Linked DNA regions of Bosea vaviloviae. The protein of the gene in region 1 interacts with the protein of each later gene in a pairwise test. Links are inferred from orthologs where the notes say so. Each region holds a gene or a part of one and is shown in the gene's direction. Other genes may lie near its edges. The genes, in order: ptsN and BHK69_RS19915.

The links.
Region 2: the proteins of ptsN (region 1) and BHK69_RS19915 interact in binary tests that used the Escherichia coli proteins (3 or more experiments, as listed by UniProt). The link is inferred for Bosea vaviloviae from one-to-one orthologs.

Annotation. Positions count from the first base shown.
Region 1 is NZ_CP017147.1:2,040,314-2,043,432, forward strand. Bases 311-3,113 are described here. They hold ptsN (PTS IIA-like nitrogen regulatory protein PtsN), read left to right. Parts: upstream 311-1,382; coding sequence 1,383-1,844; downstream 1,845-3,113. Other genes in these bases: rpoN (RNA polymerase factor sigma-54), read left to right, coding at 311-424; hpf (ribosome hibernation-promoting factor, HPF/YfiA family), read left to right, coding at 518-1,297; BHK69_RS09580 (fumarate hydratase), read left to right, coding at 1,967-3,113. In the rest of the region: more of rpoN, read left to right, coding at 1-310; more of BHK69_RS09580, read left to right, coding at 3,114-3,119. UniProt on the Escherichia coli protein: Seems to have a role in regulating nitrogen assimilation.
Region 2 is NZ_CP017147.1:4,354,550-4,358,076, forward strand. What follows is about bases 107-3,317. They hold BHK69_RS19915 (DUF4118 domain-containing protein), read left to right. Parts: upstream 107-504; coding sequence 505-3,117; downstream 3,118-3,317. Other genes in these bases: kdpC (potassium-transporting ATPase subunit KdpC), read left to right, coding at 107-397; BHK69_RS19920 (response regulator), read left to right, coding at 3,114-3,317. Also shown: more of kdpC, read left to right, coding at 1-106; more of BHK69_RS19920, read left to right, coding at 3,318-3,527. UniProt on the Escherichia coli protein: Member of the two-component regulatory system KdpD/KdpE involved in the regulation of the kdp operon. KdpD may function as a membrane-associated protein kinase that phosphorylates KdpE in response to environmental signals.

The DNA of each region.
Region 1 (3,119 bases):
GATTGTGCGCCAGCAGGACGGCTTCTTCGCCCATGGCGTCGAGCATCTGCGGCCGCTGAACCTCAAGACGGTGGCGGACGCCATCGGCATGCATGAATCGACCGTCTCGCGTGTGACCTCGAACAAATATCTGATCTGCTCGCGCGGTGTTTTCGAGATGAAGTACTTCTTCTCGGCTGCCATCGCCGCGACCGGCTATGGCGAGGCGCATTCGGCCGAGGCGGTGCGCTTCCGCATCAAGCAGATGATCGACGACGAAACGCCGGCGGACGTGCTCTCGGATGACGCCATCGTCGCCAGGCTCAAGGCGGGTGGCATCGACATCGCGCGGCGCACCGTCGCGAAATACCGCGAATCGCTGCGCATTCCCTCATCGATGGAGCGCCGCCGCGAGAAGGTCGCGATGGCGATGGGCAGCCGCTGAGCCGCCGTCCGAGGTTTTTCGCCTCCGTACCTTCGTGAACTCCCGATGCGGCACCACGCAAGTCGAGCCGCGTCCCAAGGTGAGACTGTCACCATGAAACTGCCGTACCAGGCTGGATCATTCTTCCATTCAGGTGCGGCGATTCCGTGTACATTTTCTGTCTCGCTCGTCCTTATGGACATGCCGGTCATGAAAGCCGATCAACGCATTGACATCCCCGTGACCCCGTTCTTACCTCCTAAGGATGGCCGGCTACTGGCCATGGTTAATAAGGGGAAGCACTCCATGAGCTTGCGAATCTCCGGCAAGAATCTCGATGTCGGCGAGGCCCTTCGCGGCCAGGCCGAGACCCGCGTCGCGGCCGCGCTCAGCAAATATTACGAGGGCGGCTATCAAGGTCACGTCACCGTCGCCAAGGACGGTACGGCGTTCAAGACCGACGGCGTGCTGCATCTGTCCTCTGGAATCACGCTCGAGGCTTCGGGTACGGCGCATGACGCCTATGCCAGCCTCGACAAGATGGCCGAACGCATCGAGAAACGGCTGCGTCGTTACAAGCGTCGATTGAAGGACCGCTCGGCTTCGACCAATGGCCGCGAGGCCGGCATCGAAATCCCCAGCTATGTGATTGCGGCGCCGGACGACGATCTCGAGGAGATCGAGCTCGATATGGCCGGAGATCACCCGGTTATCGTGGCCGAAGCCACCAAATCCTTCCATGTCATGACGGTTGGCGACGCTGTCGCCGAACTCGATTTGACCGGCGCTCCCGTCGTCATCTTCCGCCATGCTGGCAATGGCCGGATGAACGTCGTATACCGCCGGCGCGACGGCAATATCGGGTGGATCGATCCCCCGGCGTCGCTGTCGTAAGGCCAGCGGGAGGCTCCCCGGCTTTCAAATCTGACCCGCGCTGCATGGCTCTCCGGGCCGGCACGGGACATGCATGGACTGGCGCATGACGCTGATCGATCTCCTGACACCGGCTGCGGTGATTTCGCCGCTGCGGGCCAATGGCAAGAAGCAGGCGCTGCAGGAACTCGCCCAACACGCGGCGATGATTACCGGCTTGCCTGAGCGCGAGCTCTTCGAGGCGCTGCTCCAACGCGAGCGCCTCGGTTCCACGGGTATCGGCGATGGCATCGCGATTCCCCATGGGCGCATGCCCGGCATCGACAGGTTGGTCGGGCTGTTCGCCCGCGCCGAAAAGCCGGTCGATTTCGACGCACTGGACGGCCAGCCCGTCGACATCATCTTCGTGCTGATCGCGCCCGAGGGCGCCGGCGCCGACCATCTCAAGGCGCTTGCCCGCGTTGCTCGCGTGCTGCGCAACCATGCCGTGCTGGAGCAGGTCCGCAAGGCCCGCGACCCGGCTGCGATCTACGCGATCCTGGCGGAGTCGGCCGCGAAGGCGGCCTGACTGGAACCGTTTGAAGCTGGGCTTGGACAGCGTGCGCCAAGCCGCTATGACGCCATGCACAATGGCGTTGCGCTGAGATGGTTCTGAGCGTGGCGCGTCACCCCGCCTCGGAGCCTCCGTCCATGGCCTATACGCATGTCGATCTCTTCCCGCTCGGCGACGACGCCACGCCTTATCGCAAGCTGGGCAGCGAAGGGATCTCGGTCGAGAAACTCGGCGATCGCGAGGTTCTGACGGTTTCGCGCGAGGCGATCCGCCAACTCAGCGAACAGGCCTTCATCGACATCAACCATCTGCTGCGGCCGGGCCATCTCGCCCAGCTGGCAAAAATCCTCGACGATCCCGAGGCGACCTCAAACGACAAGTTCGTCGCCTATGACCTCCTGAAGAACGCCAACATCTCGGCCGGCGGCGTGCTGCCGATGTGCCAGGATACCGGCACGGCGATCATCATGGGCAAGAAGGGCCGCAAAATCTGGACCGATGGCGATGACGAGGCGGCGCTCGGCGAAGGTGTCGCCGACGCCTATTTCAAGCGCAATCTGCGCTATTCCCAGGTCGCTCCGCTCTCGATGTTCGAGGAGAAGAACACCGCGACCAACCTGCCGGCGCAGATCGACATCTATGCCGAGGGCGAGGACGCCTACAAATTCCTCTTCGTCGCCAAGGGTGGCGGCTCCGCCAACAAGACCTTCCTGTTCCAGGCGACGCCCTCGCTCCTGACCAAGGACCGCATGATGGCGTTCCTGAAGGAGAAGATCCTGACGCTGGGCACCGCCGCCTGCCCGCCCTACCACCTTGCCATCGTCATCGGCGGCACCTCGGCCGAGCAGAACCTCAAGACCGTCAAGCTCGCCTCGACGAAATATCTCGACGCGCTGCCGACCAAGGGCTCGCCCTCCGGCCATGCCTTCCGCGATCTTGAGATGGAGGAGGAGGTGCATAAGCTGACGCAGTCGCTCGGCGTCGGTGCACAGTTCGGCGGCAAGTATTTCTGCCATGACGTTCGCGTCATCCGCCTGCCGCGCCATGGCGCCTCGCTGCCGATCGGGCTCGGCGTCTCATGCTCGGCCGATCGCCAGGCCAAGGGCAAGATCACCAAAGACGGCATCTATCTCGAGGCGCTGGAGACCAACCCGGCCAAATATCTGCCCGAGGTCGAGGATGCTTCGCTCGGCGGCGCGGTCGTCAAGGTCGATCTCAACCGTCCGATGAGCGAGATCCTCAAGACGCTGTCGCAATATCCGGTCAAGACCCGGCTCTCGCTGACCGGCA
Region 2 (3,527 bases), 2.3 Mb from region 1 along the record:
CTATCTGCGGCCCCGCCCCTCGGCTGCCGGCAAGGACGGCTATGACGCTGCCAATTCCTCCGGCTCCAATTTCGGGCCGCTGAACGAGGACCTCGCCACGCGCATCAAGACCGATGCCGAGGCGATCCGCGCCGCTGACGGCGCCGGCCCGCTGCCGGCTGACGCCGTTCAAGCATCGGGTTCGGGTCTCGACCCGCATATCTCGCCGGAGAACGCGGCCCGCCAGATCGAGCGCATCGCTAGGACGCGCGGCGCCCAGCCGGCTGAGGTCGCCGAGATCATCGCCCAGAACACGCAAGGTTATCTGCTCGGTTTCATCGGCCGGCCGCGCGTCAACGTGCTGACCGCCAACCTCGCCCTCGACGCACGCTATCCGAAGGCTCAAGCTAAGCCGTAATGACCACGGACGAGACCCGATTCCGGGAACAGGGACGCCCTGATCCCGACGCCCTTCTGGCCCAGGCCGGCCGCGGTAAACGCGGCCGGCTGAAGATATTTCTCGGCATGGCGCCGGGCGTCGGCAAGACCTACGAGATGCTCACCCAGGGCAAGCGCGCGCAAGCGGAGCATGGCGAGGTGCTGGTCGGCCTCGTCGAGACGCATGGCCGCCGCGAGACCGAAGCGCTGCTCGACGGGCTGGAGGTGATGGCGCGTCGGCCGATCGAGCATAATGGCCGGATGCTGATGGAGTTCGACCTCGATGCGGCGCTGGCCTGCAAGCCGCGCCTGCTGCTGGTCGATGAATACGCGCATTCCAATGCGCCGGGCAGCCGCCACCCCAAGCGCTGGCAGGATGTGCAGGAGCTCCTCGACGCCGGGATCGACATCTGGACGACGCTGAACGTCCAGCATCTCGAGAGCCTGGTCGACGTGATCTGGAAGATCACCGGCGTGCGCCAGCGCGAAACCGTGCCCGACAGTGTCCTGAGCAGCGCCGACGAGATCGAACTGATCGACATCACGCCGAGCGAGCTGCGCCAGCGCATGGCCGAGGGCAAGGTCTACCTCCCCGAGACGGCGCGGCTCGCCGCCGACCATTTCTTCAAGCCGGAGAACCTGACCGCGCTGCGCGAGCTTGCCTTGCGCCGCGCCGCACAGACGGTCGACGACCATCTGAACCAGGCGATGAAACGCGCCGGCGTCGAAGGCCCCTGGGCTGCCGGCGAACGCATCCTGGTGCTGATCGGGCCAGACGCGATGGCGTCCTCGCTCGTGCGCGCCGGCCGGCGCCTTTCCGACATGATGATGGACGCGCCCTGGACGGTCGCCCATGTCGAGCGGCCCAACCGTTCGGACGCCGATCCGGCACGCGGTCAGAGGCTGGCGGAAGCGCTCAAGCTCGCCGAACAGCTTGGCGCCGCCAATGTCGTGCTGACGAGCGACGATCTCGTCGCCAGCGTGCTGGAATATGCGCGCCGCAACAACGTCACCCAGATCGTCGTCGGAAAATCGCATCGCAGGGGTTGGCGCGCCTGGTTCCATCGCTCGCTCGCCCCTGCCCTGCTGGAGGCGCAAAACGGTGCGGCGCTTCACATCATCACCGATATCGCCTCCGTACCGGCCGGCCCGCCCCCGACTGCGCCGACGCGCGATCTCTCCTGGCGCGGCCATATCGGCGCGGCGGTCATGGTCGCCGCGGCAGTCGTCGTCGCGACATTGGTCGATCGCCAGGCGGAGAACGCCAACCTCGCCATGCTGTTTCTCGTCAGCGTGCTGGGAGCGGGCGTCGCCTTCGGCCTTTGGCCGTCGCTGACCGCGGCAGGGCTCGCTGCCCTCGCCTACAACTTCTTCTTCCTCGAGCCGCGCCTGTCGATGTGGATCGGCAATCCCGCGGATGTGCTGACCTTCGCCGTGTTCTTCGTCGCGGCCGTCGCCACCGGCGGCCTGACCGGGCGCATCCGCGACCAGGCCAAGGCGACGGCGCGGCGCGCCTCGGCGATCACGGCGCTGCTGGCGGCAAGCCGCAGGCTTTCGGGCGCAGCGCGCCGGGAGGACGCCGCGACCGTGCTGGCCGAGCAGCTTTCGGCGGCAACGGCCGGGAAGGTCATCGTCCTGCTGCCGCAAGGAGACGAGATCGCGCCCAGCGCCGGTGCGCCCTCGCTGGAGCCGTTGACTACCGCCGACATGACGGCCGCGCGCTGGAGCTGGAACCGGGGCGAGCCCGCCGGAGCCGGCACCGGCACGCTGCCCAATGTCGCCTGGACCTTCCGGCCCTTGCAGGGCGTGCGGGCGCGCACGGGCGTGGTCGGGTTCGAGCCCAAGGCCCTGCTGGGTGCGGAGAATGAGCGTTTTGCCATGGCGCTGCTCGACCAGGGCGCGATTGCGCTGGAGCGGGTGGAGCTCGCCGCAGCCGCCGTCGATGCCGAGGCGCTGCGCCGGACGGACCGATTGCGCTCGGCGCTATTGAACTCGGTCAGCCATGATCTGCGCACACCGCTCGCCACCGTGCTCGGCTCGGTGACGACGCTGATCGATTTCGGCAAGAGCGTCGAGCCGGCCGTGGCCGACGATCTGCTTTTGTCGATTCGCGAGGAGGCCGAGCGCCTCAACCGCTATGTCGGCGACCTGCTCGACATGACGCGGCTGGAGGGCGGCGCGCTGGTGACACGCCGCGACTGGACCGATGTCCGCGACGTGATCTCGGCCGCGATCGCGCGGGTCTCGCGGCGGCTGGAGAACCGCCGCATCCAGCGCGATTTTCCAGCCGAACTTTCGGCCGTGCCAGCCGACCCGTCCTTGCTCGAACAGGCCCTGGTCAACATCCTGGAGAACGCGATCGCCTATAGCGAGAACGGTTCGCTGATCGAAACCGCTGCCTATGAGGACCGGGGCAATGTCGTGATCTCGATCGAGGACGAAGGTCGCGGCATCCCGACTGCCGAGCTCGAACGCGTCTTCGAGAAGTTCCGGCGCATGGAAGAAGCGACTGATCGCGGCGGCGAGCGCGGCAAGGGGGCAGGCCTCGGCCTTGCCATCTCCAAGGGCTTTGTCGAGGCGATGGGCGGGCGCATCGCAGCCGCGAGCCCGATCCAGGACCGGCCCGACGGTTCCAAGGGCGGCACCCGCATATTGATCAGCCTGCGCAAGGACGGCGCGGCGCCGGAGGTTCTGTCATGACTGCTTTCCGCCCCCGCATCCTTGTCATCGACGACGAGCCGCAGATCCACCGCTTCCTCGGCCCCGCGCTCGATGCGGCGGGTTACGAGCATGTCCGCGCCGACGACGCCACGGCCGGCCTGCGCGAGATCGCGCGCAAACCGCCCGACGCCGTGGTGCTCGATCTCGGCCTGCCCGACATGGACGGCAAGGAGGCCCTGGCCAAGGCACGCGCCTTCTATGACGGGCCGGTGATCATCCTCTCGGCCCGGGACCGCGAGACCGAGAAGATCGACGCGCTCGATGCCGGCGCCGATGACTATGTCGAAAAGCCCTTCGGCGTCGGGGAATTGCTGGCGCGCCTGCGCGTTGCGCTGCGCCACCGCATCGAGCGGCAAGGCGCGGAGGCGACGATCCGCTCAGGCGATGTC